Regions from separate parts of the Streptomyces sp. NPDC096176 genome, predicted to be linked through region 1. Evidence: riboswitches for the same ligand, from Rfam matches in the RefSeq annotation. Region 1 holds a riboswitch; each other region holds the start of a gene.

Region 1 (4,203 bases):
TCGAGCGCGGCGAGGACCCGAAGGCCCCGCTCCGACTCCAGGTGCTTGGACGCGCCCTGGGCCCGGGCGCTCTCCACCGCGGCGCCCGGCCGGTACTTGCCGGTGAGAAAGCCGGACGCGAGCGCGTAGTAGGGGACGGCGGCGAGTCCGGCGCGGGCGGCGGTTTCCTGGAGCTCGCCCTCGTATGTGTGGCGCGAGACCAGGTTGTAGTGCGGCTGCAGCGCCGTGTAGCGGGCGAGGCCCTCCCGCTCGGAGAAGTCCAGGGAGGCCTGGAGCCGCTCGGCGCTGAGGTTGGAGGCGGCGATCGCGCGGACCTTGCCTTCCTTCACCAGCTGGTCGAGGGCGGTGATGATCTCCTCGACGGGCACGGACGGGTCGTCGAAGTGGGTGTAGTAGAGGTCGATGTAGTCGGTCCCCAGCCGGGCCAGCGACTCCTCCGCCGCGGCCTTGATCGTGGTGGCGGAGAGGCCCTGGTGCCGAGGGTGGGCGCCGACCTTGGTGGCGACGACGACCTCGGAGCGGTTGCCGCGGGCGGCGAGCCACTTGCCGATGAGCGTCTCCGACTCGCCGCCCTCGTTTCCGGGCACCCAGGACGAGTAACTGTCGGCGGTGTCGACGAAATTGCCTCCTGCGGAGGTGTATGCGTCGAGCACGGCGAAGGTCCGCGTCTCGTCGGCCGTCCAGCCGAAGACGTTGCCGCCGAGGGCGAGCGGAAAGACGCTGAGGTCGGAGGAGCCGAGAGTGCGTGAGGAGGCCATGCGCTGATCAACAACTCGTCTTCCCCGGCGTATTCCGGCAGCCCTGGCATCGGGGGGTGCGCCCGGGCTGCCGGAGACATGGGTATGCCCGGCACAGGAGTCGCCGGGTGCCTCGTTCAGTGGTGTCCGAGGCGCCGCGGTGGTCCCGTACCGGGCAGGGGGTCAGACCGTGAGGCCCTTGCCGCGCAGCCACGCCATGGGGTCGATGCCGGAGCCGCCCGTGGTGTGCACCTCAAGATGCAGGTGCGGCCCGGTGACGTTGCCCGTGGCGCCGACGCGTCCGATGGTTTCGCCGGTCGTCACCTTCTGGCCGGCGCTCGCCGTCATCGACGACAGGTGGGCGTACAGGATCTCGGTGCCGTCGTCGAGCTCGAGCACGATGCGGTAGCCGTAGGAGCCGGACCAGCCCGCGGACTTGACCGTGCCGCCGTGCACGGCCTTGACCGGGGTGCCCGTCGGGGCGGCGAAGTCGAGGCCGGTGTGCTGCCCGGAGGACCACATGGAGCCGGACTCGCCGTACGTGGAGGTGAGAGTGTACGAAGAGGTGGGGAGGGCGAAGCTCTTGGCGAGCTCGGCGAGACGCTCTGCCTCCGCCTTGGCCCGCGCGGCCTCCTCGGCCTTGCGCTTCTCCTCTGCGGCCTTGGCTTCCGCCGCGCTCTGCTGCTTCTCGGCAGCTGCCGCGGCCTGCTCGGCGGCGAGCGTCTCCGCCGCTGCCTTCGCCTCGGCGTCCGCCTCCGCCTGCTGCTGCTCGGCCTGCTGGAGGATGCGGGCGCGCAGTGCCTCGCCCGCGCCCGCCCCCTGAGCGGAGCTTGTGCCGCCGTCGGCGACGGTCGTCGCGGCGGTGAGCGGCGCCGTGTTCGCCTGCGCGGCGGAGTCCACGGAGTCGTCCGAGATCAGGGATCCCACGCCCGGAAGGGACTTGGCGTCGGGGAGTTTGTCGGTGATGGCGTCGGGCAGAGATATGGAGACCGCGGGCTTGTCCTGCGCGGTGGCTATGCCGCCCGCACCGACAGCGGCGATCACGCCGACTCCGAGCACCGTGGAGCTGCGGGCGAGCCCGCCCCGCTGCTTGATGACGCGGTGCCGACCGCGCACCGGGCGGATGGAGTCCTCGGTGGGATTCCACTCCTCCCAGGTCCGCTCGGGTGCGTCGTCGCCGAAGCGTTCGGACGCGAAGCGGGCCTCGGGGGCAGGCATGTTGGACGCCACGAAGGCGTTCTCCTTCCTTCCTTATCGCCTACCGGGTTAGCTGACGGGTTCGGAGCAGGAAGGTCTCCTACGAGTACCTCGGCCGCTCGACGGAGCGGCAAAAGGTGCCCGATTCACCCCAATGAGTGGTTCCCCGGTTCCCTTGCGGGATTCGGCGCGTGCGCACGGTGCCGCCTCTTACGACGGCTGGGACGACCGCGCTGCGTTATCGAACGTTAATAGACGCCGGGGCTGGAATCCAAGCTGTTCCGGGTGATCGTTAACGGCTTCGGCCGGGACTTAACCGGACAGAAGCGGCCGGACCCGGGCGACTTGATCAAACGTCAGACGGGCCCGTGTTCCTGATGGTGTGTCAGCTGTTATGCGGAGGGGTGTGCTACGACTACGCACCGCAATCAGGACGGGTACGCCGGGACCACCGGCATCGTCCGGCGCCGTTCCGGCCCGCCCGCCGCGGGCCGGGCGACCGCCAGCAGCGCCATGTCGTCGTTCGACCCGCCGCCCGTGTGCCGGCGGACATCGTCGATCAGTGCGTCCAGAAGCTCGTCCGGCCCCGGGAAAAGACGTCCCCCGAGCCGCTCGACGGGATCGTAGAAGACCCCCCGGTCGTCGCGCGCCTCCGTCACCCCGTCCGTATAGAGCAGCAGCGTCGCCCCGTCGGGCAGCGGATACTCGTCCGCCCTGTCCGACCACGACCCCAACTCACCCATTCCCAGCGGCAGCGCCGCCTCCGACGGCTCGAGCACGTCGACACCGCCGTCGGCACGCAGCACAAGCGGCTCCGGATGGCCACGGTTCACCAGCCGTACCAAGGCCCGGCCGCGCGGGATCTCGCCCAGCACGGCGGTGGTGAACCCCTCGACGAGGTCGAGCCCCTCCCGTCGGATGCCCTCGCGCCGGAGCGCCCGCTCCAGCCGCTGGGCCACGCCCTCCAGGGAGCTCTCCTGCTCGGCCGCCTCACGGAACGCTCCGATGATCACGGCCACCGTCCCGACCGCGCCCAGTCCCTTGCCCCGCACATCGCCGACGACGAGCCGTACCCCGTGCTGGGTGTCCTGCACGGCGAAGAGGTCGCCGCCGATGAACGCGTCCGCCTGCGCCGCCTCGTACCGAGCGGCGATGTGCAGGCCGCCGATCCGCTCGACCGGCTCGGGCAGCACGGCCCGCTGCGCGGTCTCCGCGATGACCCGGGCCGAGGCGAGCTTCTCCCCGCTGCGCCGTACGACACGATTGATGAGCAGTGCGAGGGCGGCGACCGTCAGCAGCGTGGTCGTCTCCGTGACCGCCGTGATCTGCGCGGCGGTCCGGTTCACGACATGGAGGCCGCTGACGGCGATCACCGCCGCGATCCCGGTCAGCAGCGTCGTGACCCAGCTGACGACGGGCGCCGCGATGAGCGGGGCTGCGGCGAAGAGCGGTACCGCGGTGAAGCGGGCGGGGGTGAGGAGGTCGAAGACGACACCGCCGACGATCATCAGGGCCGGCAGCACGCGTACGGGCCACGGGGCGCTCCGGGAGCCGGCCTGGTCTCGCGACTCCTGTCCCAAGGGTGCTCTCCTACCGGGTCCGCTGACGGCCGCGGACTTTGCCGCGCCCTCCCCAGGCTGAGCGCCGACGCACCGCGCAGCGACTCCCCGTCGTCCAACCGGGCGACGGACGGGCGCCGGGCACGCACGGAGTACGGCCGGAAGAAGACGGGCACGGCCGGAAAACGGGGGTACGGCCGGAAGAACAACAACGGCCCGGCAGTCGATCTCTCGATCGTCTGCCGGGCCGTGGCCATCAGTAGCGGGGACAGGATTTGAACCTGCGACCTCTGGGTTATGAGCCCAGCGAGCTACCGAGCTGCTCCACCCCGCGTCGGTGAACACAACCTTACGCCATCCGGAGCAAGATCAAATCCACTTACCGTTCCGGCCCCGCCGAGGCGGTCACATCCACGGCATGTCGTCCGTCAGTCCTACGGGAGCGGCCCTCGCCGTCGGGGCCGGATGCCGGCTCACTGGGAGCCGGCCCGGCGCAGCTCCTCGTTGAGGCGGAGGGCTTCGTCGAGTTGGTCCTCGAGGATGATGATCCGGCAGGCGGCCTCGACCGGGGTTCCCTGGTCGACGAGTTCACGGGCCCGGGCGGCGATGCGCAGCTGGTAGCGGGAGTAGCGGCGGTGGCCGCCCTCCGACCGCAGCGGAGTGATGAGCCGGGCGTCGCCCAGGGCGCGCAGAAAAGCCGGTGTGGTGCC
Region 2 (4,203 bases), on a different contig from region 1:
CAGGGCTCGGCCCTCACCGTCATGGTCGCCGAGTTCCGTGAACCGGGCGGCGGCCTGCTGATGTGCGTCGATGGCCTCGTCGAACCGCCGCACCTGCTGCGAAGCCGTACCCAGATTGTTCAGGGCCTGCCCCTCGCGGTGTTGGTCACCCAGATGGGTGAACCGGGTGGCGGCCTGCTGATGTGCGTCGATGGCCTCGTCGAACCGTCGCACCTGCTGCAAAGCCGTACCCAGATTGTTCAGGGCCTGCGCCTCGCGGTGATGGTCACCCAGCTCGGCGAAACGAGCGGCGGCCTGCTGATGTGCGTCGATGGCCTCGTCGAACCGCCGCACCTGCTGCAAAGCCATGCCCAGATTGTTCAGGGCCCGTCCTTCGGCATGGCTCTCGCCCAGCTCGCGGCAGGTGACGAGGTCGTGCTGGTGGGCGTCGATGGCCTCGTCGAACCGCTGCACCTGCTGCAGGGCGACGCCGAGGCTGTTCAGCGCCCGGCTCTCGCCATGGCGTTCGCCCAGCTCGCGGCAGATTATCAGGTCCTGCTGGTAGCTCATGCGTGTCTCCTGGGGGTCGCGCCGTTGATGTCGACACCCTCAGCAATCAGCCAAACTCGGACGGCCGCAACCGGTCAGGGGCCGGTGGCATCCAACCGAATGGCGCTTTCGCCTGTCTGGCGGACGCAGGCTGCCACAACTGCCCGGCCGACTCCTCGTCGGCGCCGGCGCCGCGGACGCCGCGTCTCCCGCCGCACAGGCCGTCGAACTGGGCCGCTACCTCCGGTACGTCCACACGGTACGGAGCCTTGATGTCCGCCACCGTGACCAGCCCGTCCGCATGCGTCAGCAGCAGATCCGGTACGTGCCGACGGATGCCGGCTCCGTCGTCCCCGCATACCTGGAACGGCTGAGCGGCAATCTCGGCTACATCCTGGGCAAAATCCGCCAGCACGATGCGGGCGAGCTCCAAACGGCTCTCGTAGGGCACCAGACGATCGCCGCGTCACCGCGTGGTACCAGCCCGAGTAGTGCCGACGCCTCTTGTACCAGCGGAACTCCCGCACCGGCAGCCCGGCCGCTACCTCTTCACTCACCAGCAGATGCGACGAGGTCTCCGCGAAGACCCCGTCTGCCTGGCGGTAGCGGACCTCCATAGCTCTGGCCTCAGCCGTTGGCTCTCGAACCGATACGTACGGCACCGCCACCGGCGATATACGTACCCGAAGGGACACAGAAGGTGATCCCGGCCGAGACTGCCCATTGGCTGCGGCGTCCCATGCATCGGGGGAGGGCAAGGATGCTGTGAGTGGCCGAGGGCCACTCTACGGAGTGATTCTCAGCGACCTGTCGCAGACGACAAGTTGACGACAGATCGCTGAGAATCTGACAGATCTAAAGCGGCCCTACAGCTGGCCGCCCTGCGTCAGGCGGGGCGGACGCTGCCGTAGATGGGCATGTAGTAGATCGACTCCTCGCGGACGTTGGCGCCCGGCTTGGGGGCGTGGATCATCTTGCCGTCGCCGATGTATATGCCGACGTGGCTGATGTCGTCGTAGAAGAAGACCAGATCGCCGGGGAGCAGATCGGCCGTCTGCACGCGGGAGCCCACCTCCACCTGGTCCCAGGTGGTGCGCGGCAGGTCCACACCGGCGGCCTTCCACGCGGCCTGGGTGAGGCCGGAGCAGTCGTACGAGCTGGGTCCCGTCGCGCCCCAGACGTACGGCTTGCCGATCTGGGTGCGGGCGAACGCGAGGACCTTGTCGGCCTTGGCCGCGTAGGTGCCGTCGTCCGTGCCGGTACCGGTCCCGGCGCCCGTGCCGGTGTCCCCGCCCGGGGTGGTCTCGCGCTCCTGCCGCTGCCGCTGCCGTTCCGCCTCCGCTTCGGCGCGTGCCGCCGCCTCGGCCTTTGCCTTCGCCTCGGCCTTGCGGCGCGCCTCCTCCTCCTTCTTCCGCTCGATCGCGGCGAGCCGTGCCTTCTCCTCGGCCGTCAGCTTCGACAACAGCGTGCGTGCCTCGGCGAGCTTGGTCTGCACGGTCTGCTTGCTGGTGCGCAGGGACTCCTGGGAGTCCGTGAGGGACTCGAGGCTCTTCGTCGCCTCCGCGCGCTGCTTGGCAGCCGCCGCCCGCTCGGTCTCGTACTCGGTGACGGTCCTGCGCTGCTGGTCCGTCATGCGGTCCATCAGCTGCGTCTGGTCGAAGTACGCCTGCGGGCTGTCCGCGAACATCAGGGCGGCGGTGGGGGTGACGGCGCCGGTGCGGTACTGGGCGGCCGCATAGTTGCCGAGGGCGCGGCGGGACTCGTTCAGCTTCTCGGTGCGCTTGGCCGCGTCGTCGAGCAGCTGGTCCACCTCTTGGCGCTTCTCCGCCGTGGCTTCCTTGGCCTTGTTGAACTCCTGGGTGGCGCTGCCCGCCTGCCGATACAGGTCGTCGACCTTCTTCTGCACCTCTTCGATGCTGGGCTTCGGGTCGGAGGGTGCGGCGGTCGCGCTCTGCGTGGAGAGCAGCGTCACACCGGCGAGGGCTGCCGTCGTGAACCCGACGGCGGGGGAGGGCTTTGCGGTTCGGCTGCGGGGCTTGCGATGCGACGCCAAGGCCGGCATCTCCTTCTTCCGTGGACCGCCTACCGGGTTAGCTGTCGGGTTCGGGCGGAACGGAAGACGCCCTACGGACCGAGTGGTGCGCGGTCCGATTCACCCCGGTTGTGCATGGTGGGTCCCCGGTTCCGAACTCCCTTGACGGGAGCCCGGATTCGGCGCAGGCCGCCCGTTCGGCGTGGTTCGCCAGGAGGGGTACGGGCCGCCTGGTCGAGCACGCTAGCCAACTCGTGTGTGTGCTGTGAAGGTTGATGTTCGATATGTCCGATACATTTTCGTGACCTTTTTCCGCGGGCGGCCGTCGGGCGGGCCGCTGTGGCAGGGCGGATGCGTCCCGTCACGTACCGTGTCCCGCTCGTGTCCCCGATGCGGCCACGGGCTGTCGGTCCGGCCGCCTAGACTCGTTAAGCGATGAGCAGCCTCTTTGACGACAGCTTCCTGGCGGACCTCCAGCCCGACGGGGACGAGCAACCGCCGCCGCCCGAGGAATCGGCTCCGGAGCAGCTTCCGGACGATCTCTTCCAGGGCGCGTTCGACGTGCCTCCGGCCCGCGACGGGTACTACCGCGACGGCGCCCCGCGCCCTGTCGTGGACCCCGCCGCCCTGCTCGAGGGGCTGAACGAACAACAGCGTGCGGCCGTCGTCCACACAGGGTCACCGCTGCTCATCGTGGCCGGCGCCGGCTCCGGCAAGACCCGGGTCCTCACCCACCGCATCGCGCATCTGCTGGGCACGCGGCATGTCCACCCCGGCCAGATACTGGCGATCACCTTCACCAACAAGGCCGCCGGTGAGATGAAGGAGCGCGTCGAGGACCTGGTCGGCCCGCGCGCCAATGCGATGTGGGTCATGACCTTCCACAGCGCCTGCGTCCGGATTCTGCGCCGCGAGTCGAAGAAGCTGGGCTTCACGTCGTCGTTCTCGATCTACGACGCGGCGGACTCCAAGCGGCTGATGTCGCTGGTCTGCCGTGATCTGGATCTCGACCCGAAGAAGTTCCCGCCGAAGTCCTTCAGCGCCAAGATCTCGAACCTGAAGAACGAGCTGATCGACGAGGAGACCTTCGCCGACCAGGCCCAGGACGGCTTCGAGAAGACGCTCGCAGAGGCGTACCGGATGTACCAGGCGCGGCTGCGCGAGGCCAACGCCCTGGACTTCGATGACATCATCATGACCACCGTCCACCTGCTCCAGGCGTTCCCGGATGTCGCCGAGCACTACCAGCGGCGGTTCCGGCACGTCCTCGTCGACGAGTACCAGGACACCAACCACGCTCAGTACACGCTCGTGCGCGAGCTGGTGGGCAAGGGGTACGAGGACCTGGCCCCGGCCGAGCTGTGCGTCGTCGGCGACGCCGACCAGTCGATCTACGCCTTCCGTGGCGCGACCATCCGCAACATCCTCCAGTTCGAGGAGGACTATCCGGACGCGACGACGATCCTGCTGGAGCAGAACTACCGCTCCACCCAGACGATCCTCTCCGCCGCCAACGCCGTCATCGAGCGCAACGAGTCCCGCCGCCCCAAGAACCTGTGGACCAACGCGGGCGCCGGCGCGCAGATCACCGGCTACGTCGCGGACACCGAGCACGACGAGGCGCAGTTCGTCGCCGACGAGAT
Region 3 (4,203 bases), on a different contig from region 1:
TGCCATGTCGGGGACAGGGGGTGGTACGGGCCGGCCGCGCAGGCTGGGTGTCGGGCACCTCGATCCGGGTCACGCCGCGGTGGTTGTCGCAGGCGAGGTGCAGGGCACAGTCCTGACCCCGTACGCAGCCGTGGAGCTCGGCGTCCGCAGTGAGTTCGGCCGACGACGAGCGTGACCGCGTCGTGCCCGGCACCGCGTGCGTGGCTCCACTGGGCGAGCTGATGCGCGCCCAGCAGGCGGGCGAGGCGGGCACCCGGGGGTTCGCAGAGATGCACTGCGCGAACGCCACGCCCTACGCACCGACGGTGGCCATGCCGAAAGGACCACGGAATGCTGTCATGGCCGTCTTCCCACGAGCAACACGGAAACAGGTCCATATCCGGCTCATATCGGCACGCGTGGAGCCTCACGCCGCGGGAGTGTGGCGGCCCGACCGGGCGCGGACCGCGGTGCGGGCCGTGCGGCAGTGGCGGAGGGCGCTCCTGCCGCAGCCGCGCCACTGGGCCCGGGTGACGCGGGCGCGATGGCCGCCGCTGGTGATCATCGCATTCACCGGTGTCATCGGGTCCGTGGCCGCGGCCTTCGCCAGCAGGACGCCGACCGCGAGCGGGAGCAGGGTCACGGCAAGGGCCGTGCCGGCTGTGGTGGCGTTGCGGACGCGCGGGTGGCGGAGGGCTTCAGGGAGCATGCTCCGATTCGACCGGTGAGGGGGGTGCGGGCGGATCCGGGCGGGTACTCAGAACGTCCGGACCTCGTACTCATCCCGTGGTCGCGGCTGGTTGCCCAACTACCGTTCTGGGACCGGAGGATCGCTGTAGCCTCCGGCCATGACCACCGACACGGAGCGCCTGACACTCACTCAGCAGTTGCGCCGCCGGGGCGCCGTGGTTCTCGCGGTTTTCGCCCTGGTGTGGGCCTTCGCGGCCGGTTCCGGGCTCGCATCGACGACTGCTGCCGTCGTAGTCGGCATTGTGGGGGCGGCGCTGACCGTCGCGGCCGTTGTTGCTGCGTTCCGGGGCGCCGCGGGGACCGCACGCCGCATGGTGCGGCTGCCGGGGAAGTGGAACCGCGGGGTCGGCCTCGTGAACGCCCTCGAGGTCGTCGCGATCTTCGCGGTGATCGCCGCTTCGAACGCCACGGGCCACGCCGAGCTGATCCCGCCGGGGATCTGTCTCGTGGTGGGTCTGCACTTCTTTCCGCTGGCGCGTCTCTTCGACCAGTGGCAGTACACCTGGACGGCTGTTCTGCTGACGGTTGTCGCGGTCGTCGGCACCGCCGTCGCCCTGGCCGGGTACACGGACGAGACCGTGCGCGTTGTGGTGGGGGCAGGAGCGGCCGTTGTGTTGTGGCTGTCCTCGTTCCATGTGGCCGCGCGGGGCTGAAGACCGGCACAACACGGGGCCGGAGACCGGGGGCGCCGCCGGACGCCCCGGGCTCCGGCCCGGTGAAGTGTTGCGGCCTGTCGGCCGTCGCAACGGTCCCGTCAGTAGGGGCCGTTCACGTTGTCGATCGAGCCGTACCGGTCGGCGGCGTAGTTGCACGCGGCCGTGATGTTGGCGACCGGGTCGTACAGGTCGTTGGCCGTGCCGGGGACGTGGTAGGCGTCGAAGGTCGGCTGGATGACCTGAAGCAGGCCCTTCGAGGGCGTGCCGTTGACGGCGTTGATGTCCCAGTTGTTGATGGCCAGCGGGTTGCCGGAGGACTCGCGCATGATGTTGCGGTGAATTCCCTCGTAGGTTCCCGGAATTCCGCGCTGACCCATGATGGCCAGCGATTCCTTGATCCAGCCGTCGAGGTTGTTCGCGTAGGTGGCGGGCTTGGCCGCGGGGGCCGCCTTCCGCTCCGAGCGGTCCGCGCGGTCGGTCGCGGCGGCCCGGTCGGCCTTCTTGGGCGCGGCCTTTTCCTTGGCCGGGGACTTTGCACCGATCGTGAGCTCGAGACCGGGGCGAATCAGTGCCGGATCGTGGCCGATGGCTCTCCGGTTGTCGTTGAAGAGCTCCTTCCAGCCGCCACTCAGAGAATACTTGGTGGCAATCTTGGAAAGGGAGTCACCCGCGACCACGGAGTACGTGACGGCCTTGGACTTCTGTGCGGCGACCTGCGCGGCGGCGGCCACGGTGGCCGGCGCGACGGCCTTCTCCGCGGCCACGGGCAGCGCTGCCTGAGCAGTGGTGGCGCCCATGAGCGGGAGGGCGAGTGCGGCACCACCCGTGCCCGCTGCCACGAACCCGCGGGTGAGTGAACGGGACTTGGGACGACGGTGCTTACCCTTTGTGGGCATGGCGAATTCCTCTCCGTCGCCTGCGAGGTGAGCTGTCGGGTTCGGGCTGGAGATGCCCGGTCGCAGCTGATGGCGACTTCACCCCGAGCCGTTCCGGGATTCCGGATCGGCGGCTTACCTGGTTCCCCCGCTCCTGCCGTACGTGAGTGGGTGCGGTTTACCGGACGGCGGCAGGATTCGGCGGTCCATCCGGATTGACGGTGACGTTAAGCGAGAGGATCCCGGCGGAACAAGTCCCGAATTCCACATCACAAAGCGGACGTCTCCCCCTGACGGGAAATCCGCATTGTCAGTGTCGCGTCAAAAGGCTCAAACTCCGCCCCAGAGAAGGGAAATGGCCCGCGCGGCGGTATCCACACAGAGCGGACCAGGTGACCGACATCACGGGGGATCGGGGCAACCTCCAGGGTTGCCCCATAACCCCCAAGGAACCCCAACCAACAGGAATACGCGGCAATTCGACTTACAAACTTAATGCGGAGAAAAGACCCCTATACCGGACATAGGTGAGCATCGCCGGGCAGGTCGCCCGGCCCCCTACGGAACGAGCGAGGAACACTCAGTCAACGGGCCAGGTGTGCGCCGGCGCGTTCAGATGCATGTAGTCGATGTACTGCCGCGTCATCAGCCGAAGCGCCTCATGGTGGTCGACGCGGCTCGTGGCGTCGATGTGGTGGTACATCTCCGCCTGCCACACCGCGCCGTTTCGGCCGGTGACACAGCGCTGCTCGATGATCCCCAGCAGCGGCTCCCGCCACGCCGCGTCCATGCCGGAGAGCTCGAGACCGCGATGGGCCATGGGCAGCAGACGCCGCAGTACGAGCTCGACCACCGGCACCTCGCCCATGCCCGGCCAGTACAGGTCCGCGTCGATGCCGTGCCGCGCCGCGGCGTGCAGATTGTCCTCAGCGGCCTGGAACGACATCCGGGACCAGATCGGCCGCTCCTCGTCGACCAGTGCGCGTGTCATCCCGTAGTAGAAGGCGCCGTTCGCGAGGGTGTCGGCGACGGTCGGGCCGGCGGGGAGGACCCGGTTCTCGACGCGCAGGTGCGGCCTGCCGTGGGCGACGGCATAGACGGGGCGGTTCCACCGGTAGATGGTGCCGTTGTGCAGGGTCAGCTCGGGCAGCTCCGGGGTGTCCCCGCCGTCGAGCTTCTCCCGCGGGTCCTCGTCGTCACACAGGGGCAGCAGGGCGGGGAAGTAGCGCACGTTCTCCTCGAAGAGATCAAAAACGCTGGTGATCCACCGCTCGCCGAACCACACCCGCGGCCGGACCCCCTGCACCTTGATCTCCTCGGGGCGGGTGTCGGTCGCCTGCTCGAACAGGGGGATCCGGGTCTCGCGCCACAGTTCCTTGCCGAAGAGGAACGGCGAATTCGCCGCCAGCGCGACCTGGACCCCGGCGATCGCCTGCGCGGCGTTCCAGTAGGCGGGGAACTCGCCCGGCGAGACCTGCAGGTGGAACTGCGTACTGGTGCAGGCGGCCTCGGGGGTGATCGTGTCGGCGTAGGTGCGCAGCCTCTCCACCCCGTCGACGGCGATCCGCAGGTCCTCGCCCCGGGCCGCGAAGACCTGCTCGTTGAGCAGCCGATAGCGCGGGTTCTCCGAGAGCGCCGCCTCGCCCACGTCCCGCTGCCGCAGGGTCGGCAGAATGCCGATCATGGTCAGATGGGCCCCGACCTCGGAGGCCCGCTGCTCGGCGTGGTTCAGGGCGTCCCGGATCTCCTGCTCCCAGGCGTCGGGGCCGCCTGCGGTCAGTGTCCGCGGCGGGATGTTGATCTCCAGGTTGAACCGGCCCAGCTCGCTGTCCCAGGCGGGGTCCGCGATGGCCTCGAGCACGTCGGTGTTCTTCATCGCCGGCTCCCCGGCGGCATCCACCAGGTTCAGTTCGATCTCGAGACCCACCTGGGGCCGCTCCGAC
Region 4 (4,203 bases), on a different contig from region 1:
CAGGCGGTCGCGAACCGCTGAGCCGGGCCCGGGGCGTCGGGCTGCCGCGATCGGCGTCAACGGCGCGGGTGAGGGGTTTTGCCTCTGGGGCAAGGAATTTGCCTCAGAGGCAGGATTCTGGCGCAATGGAGGCATGACCACCCCCGTCGAGCCGGCGCGTGACGAGCTGCCCGAGATGGCGCCCCGGCTGCGTGAACTGCGCCGCCGCCGCGGACTCACCCTCGAGTCGGCCGCCCAGCGGGCGGGACTGTCACCCGCCCACCTCTCCCGACTGGAGACGGGCCGGCGACAGCCCTCGCTGCCGATGCTGCTCGCCCTTGCCCGGATCTACGGTACGACGGTGGCGGAGCTTCTCGGCGAGCAGCCGCTGGAGAAGGACCCGGTCGTCCGCGCCCGCCGGGAACCCGCGGCGGCCGACGGCTGGCACTACCGACGGGCCGGAGCCCCCGGCCGGGCGATGCAGGCCCTCCGTGTGACGGTCCCGTACGGTGTCCAGGGAGATCTGGAGCGCGTGCACCCGGGCGAGGAGTGGCTCCATGTCGTGGAGGGACGGCTCCGTCTCACCCTCGGCGACACGGTGTACGACCTGGCTCCCGGAGACAGCGCGCACTTCGATTCGCTCACCCCGCACCGCATCGCCGCCTCCGGCCCCGAGGGGGCCGAGCTGCTGTTCGTGCACACACTGCTGCAGAGTTCGGAACTGCACCCCACCTCTGACCGGTAAGGAAGGCGATCGAAGGCATGTCCCACGACCCCTTGGACCGACGCGCCACGGGCGGCGAGAGCTCCAGTGAGGAGCGGTTTCCCCGCGGGCTGGTGATCCGGCTCTTCCTCTATCTGATCGCGGGCCACGTCATCGCCGGATTCCTCTACCTGCTGTTCCTGGTGGGTGGCCAGAACCAGTGACCCGGTGCCTCAGCCCTCTTCGAGAAGTCGTGTGCGCAGCCGCTCGCGGGTTTCGCGGGAGAGCTTGAGGCCCTCGGTGAGGTACCGCTCCGGTGTGCCCCAGTTCTCCTCGATCGCGTCGAAGGCCGCGGCCAGGTACTCGGCGCGGGCGTCGAAGAGCGGGCTGAGCAGTTCCATCACCTCGGGGGACATTCCGGTGGGGGAGCTGTCGGTGCGCCGGACCTTGTAACGGCGGTGCGGGTCGTTGGACTTGAGGTAGTCCGCCTCGATCGCGTCCCGCTCCACGCCGACGGCCAGCAGTGACACGGCGATCGACAGCCCGGCGCGGTCCTTGCCGGCGGCGCAGTGCATCAGGGCCGGGACGCTGTCCTCGGCCAGTGCGTGCAGAACCTGGCTGTGCTCGGCCGTCCGCTCCTTGACGATCATGCGGTACGAGGCGATCATCCGCCCTGCGCCCTTGCCGTCGTCGAGGATGGCCTTGAGCTGATCGAGATTGCCGTCCCGGACCATCTTCCAGAACTCGGCGCCGTCGGCCGGGTCGCTCAGCGGCAGATTCACATTGCGCACGCCGGGCAGCTCGACGTCCGGGCCCTCCAGCCGCTGGTCGGCGGCGTTGCGGAAGTCGAAGATCGTGTGCAGTCCCAGGGTCGTGAGGAACGCCGCGTCGCTCGCCGTCGCGTGCGCCAGGTGTCCGCTGCGGAAAAGCCGGCCGTGCCGCACCCGCCGCCCGTCCACGGTCGGCAGTCCGCCCACGTCCCGGAAGTTGCGGACACCGGTCAGCTCCGGCTCTGTCGAGGGGGCCTGCGGCAGCTGCTGCGTCACGAGGACTCCTTCAGGTACTGCCGTCGGCGCTGGTCGCCGACGATGGCGCGGCTTCGACCATACGACACTCGTTCATGAGGCACTCATCTCGGCCATGAACCAACGGTGTTGACGGACGCGTGCCGATTTCCTCGGGTGCGCAGCCCCGACGGTCCGCACGGCGGGTGATGTACGGGGACCTGTCCGGTCCTGCGAAGGGGTGCCCCTCACCGGTGGGGGCGAAATGGTGCATCTGTATCGAGTGCGTTCATTACGGGCGACGGTGGCAGGGAGCGGTATCGCCCCCTCGTGGCCGTGACCGGCGGCCACATTCTTGCTCCTTCGGTGGAGGTGGAAAGCGAGGGGCCGTAGCGCGCTGCGGTAAGTGCGGGAGTAGATGGCTAAATGTATGTTCTGTCCGAATTAGCTGTTTAGGCATAACGTGCCCCGTAAGCAGGGGGGATGGGCTGCGGTCCGTGAGCAGCGTCATATCCGTGACGTTCTGTGGCCGCGTCGGTGACACGAATTCCCTCCTCGGCAAGGGAATTGATGCTCCGTTGTCCACGGAGGGTGACCGGGAAATCCCTGTTGATATCACCCCCGTCATTGATCGGGGAAAATCGTGGCTTGTCCGGGACTGCCCGACTCGCCTACGGTCACGCTCAATCCGGACGGACCGCCTAATCCTGCCGCCGACCGGAATTCGAACCCACCCACGTGTGGCAGGAGCGGGGGACCCAGGTAGTACGCCGATTCCGGTTAATTCGGACGGCTTGGGGTGAAGTCGTGCACGTTCACGACCGGGCATCTCCAGCCCGAACCCGACAGCTCACCTCGCAGGCGCCGGAGAGGAAAGCGCCATGCCCGCAAAGGGTAAGCACCGCCGTCCCAAGACCAACCCGATCACCCGTGGCTTCGTTGTCGCCGGTACGGGTGGCGCCGCCATCGCGCTGCCCCTGTTCGGCGCCACCTCCGCCAACGCCGCACCCGCGGCGGCACCGGCCACAGCTCCGGAGCAGGCCGCCACCGCGGCCCCCGGCGCCGTCGAGGCTGCCGCCCTTCAGGGCGCCAAGAAGGCCCCGAAGACGTACACCGTCGTCGCCGGCGACTACCTGTCGAAGATCGCGGAAGAGCAGAACGTCCGCGGCGGCTGGAAGCAGCTCTTCAACGACAACCGCCGCGCCATAGGCGCCGACCCCGCGCTGATCCACCCGGGTCTCGAGCTGACGATCGGCGCCAAGTCCAAGGTCAAGAACGACCCCGAGCCCCGCTCCGAGTCGCAGACCCGTCCCTCGCGCGACGACTCGCGGCCCGCCGCGCCGCAGGCCGAGGCTCCGGCGAAGGAGGCTCCCGCGAAGGAGGCATCCACCCCGGCGTCCGGCTTCTCCGCCCCGGTCGACGCGGGCGTCACCACGCCGTACCGCGCCTCCGGCGCCATGTGGTCCAGCGGTTACCACACCGGTGTCGACTTCGCCGCCTCCTCCGGCACCTCCGTGAAGGCCGTCGGAGCCGGCACCGTCGTCTCTGCCGGCTGGAGCGGCTCGTACGGCAACGAGGTCGTCATCCAGCACACGGACGGCACCTACTCCCAGTACGCCCACCTCTCCTCGCTGGGCGTCTCCAGCGGTCAGTCCGTGTCCGGTGGTCAGCAGATCGGCCTCTCCGGCTCCACGGGCAACTCCTCCGGCCCGCACCTGCACTTCGAGATCCGGACCGGCCCGAGCTACGGCTCCGACATCGACCCGCTGGCCTACCTCCGGGAGCACGGCGTCTCCCTCTGACCCCTCCGAACCGTCCGATCGCCCTGGGTCCCAGGTGATCTGACATGGTGTTCGCCTCCGGTGCGGCAAGCACCGGCCGGCGGTCCACGTCGGCAAGCCCCCGCCCCGCACAACGCGGAGCGGGGGCTTCCGCGTATTCCGGGTTGGCCGAATCTTGACCGGTGGCAAAGATCACCCCGCGTCAACCCCTCCTTACGGTCGCGTAGGTCACATCCGTAAAGGAAAGATGTGCTCTCGTGGCAGACGATTCGAGAACAGAGATCAGTAACGCATTCGGGTCGTACGCGGCGATCGGTGACAGCTTCACCGAGGGCGTGGGGGACCCGGGGCCCGACGGGAGATACGTCGGCTGGGCGGACCGTTTCGCGGTCCTGCTCGCCGACCGTAGGCCGGAACACACCTTCAGGTACGCCAACCTCGCCGTACGCGGGCGTCTCCTCGACCAGATCGTCGAGGAGCAGGTGCCCAGGGCCAAGGAACTCGCGCCCGACCTGGTGACCTTCTGCGCCGGTGGCAACGACATCATCAGGCCCGGCTCCGACCCGGACGCCGTCGCCGAGCGCTTCGAACGGGCCGTCGCCGACCTCACGCGCTCGGTGGGCACCGTCATGGTGACCACCGGCTTCGACACCCGCGACGTGCCGGTCCTGCGGCATCTGCGCGGCAGGATCGCCACGTACACGGCCCATGTGCGGGCCATCGCGGACCGCTACGG

Evidence for each region. A riboswitch is a leader RNA that binds a small molecule or an ion and turns the genes downstream of it on or off. The one in region 1 is predicted to bind cyclic di-AMP.
Region 2: another riboswitch for cyclic di-AMP. It lies ahead of ACIQ7Q_RS01445 (NlpC/P60 family protein); the one in region 1 lies ahead of ACIQ7Q_RS34570 (M23 family metallopeptidase).
Region 3: another riboswitch for cyclic di-AMP. It lies ahead of ACIQ7Q_RS25660 (transglycosylase SLT domain-containing protein); the one in region 1 lies ahead of ACIQ7Q_RS34570 (M23 family metallopeptidase).
Region 4: another riboswitch for cyclic di-AMP. It lies ahead of ACIQ7Q_RS32165 (peptidoglycan DD-metalloendopeptidase family protein); the one in region 1 lies ahead of ACIQ7Q_RS34570 (M23 family metallopeptidase).

What each region holds. Positions count from the first base shown of each region.
Region 1 covers NZ_JBIWFV010000026.1:3,588-7,790, reverse strand. Annotated here, with positions in the region: gene ACIQ7Q_RS34575 (aldo/keto reductase) at 1-758, opposite strand, end outside; gene ACIQ7Q_RS34570 (M23 family metallopeptidase) at 921-1,967, opposite strand; cyclic di-AMP (ydaO/yuaA leader) riboswitch at 1,978-2,134, opposite strand; gene ACIQ7Q_RS34565 (PP2C family protein-serine/threonine phosphatase) at 2,363-3,514, opposite strand; tRNA gene ACIQ7Q_RS34560 (tRNA-Met) at 3,754-3,827, opposite strand; gene ACIQ7Q_RS34555 (MerR family transcriptional regulator) at 3,967-4,203, opposite strand, start outside.
Region 2 covers NZ_JBIWFV010000001.1:278,829-283,031, forward strand. Annotated here, with positions in the region: gene ACIQ7Q_RS01435 (tetratricopeptide repeat protein) at 1-549, opposite strand, end outside; gene ACIQ7Q_RS01440 (hypothetical protein) at 596-979, opposite strand; gene ACIQ7Q_RS01445 (NlpC/P60 family protein) at 1,415-2,590, opposite strand; cyclic di-AMP (ydaO/yuaA leader) riboswitch at 2,592-2,755, opposite strand; gene pcrA (DNA helicase PcrA) at 2,996-4,203, shown strand, end outside.
Region 3 covers NZ_JBIWFV010000010.1:13,050-17,252, reverse strand. Annotated here, with positions in the region: gene ACIQ7Q_RS25670 (hypothetical protein) at 407-688, opposite strand; gene ACIQ7Q_RS25665 (hypothetical protein) at 828-1,382, shown strand; gene ACIQ7Q_RS25660 (transglycosylase SLT domain-containing protein) at 1,484-2,281, opposite strand; cyclic di-AMP (ydaO/yuaA leader) riboswitch at 2,286-2,444, opposite strand; gene ACIQ7Q_RS25655 (glutamate--cysteine ligase) at 2,841-4,203, opposite strand, start outside.
Region 4 covers NZ_JBIWFV010000017.1:80,362-84,564, reverse strand. Annotated here, with positions in the region: gene ACIQ7Q_RS32185 (aspartate aminotransferase family protein) at 1-21, shown strand, start outside; gene ACIQ7Q_RS32180 (helix-turn-helix domain-containing protein) at 134-724, shown strand; gene ACIQ7Q_RS32175 (DUF6126 family protein) at 742-906, shown strand; gene ACIQ7Q_RS32170 (tyrosine-protein phosphatase) at 916-1,728, opposite strand; cyclic di-AMP (ydaO/yuaA leader) riboswitch at 2,408-2,565, shown strand; gene ACIQ7Q_RS32165 (peptidoglycan DD-metalloendopeptidase family protein) at 2,568-3,488, shown strand; gene ACIQ7Q_RS32160 (SGNH/GDSL hydrolase family protein) at 3,725-4,203, shown strand, end outside.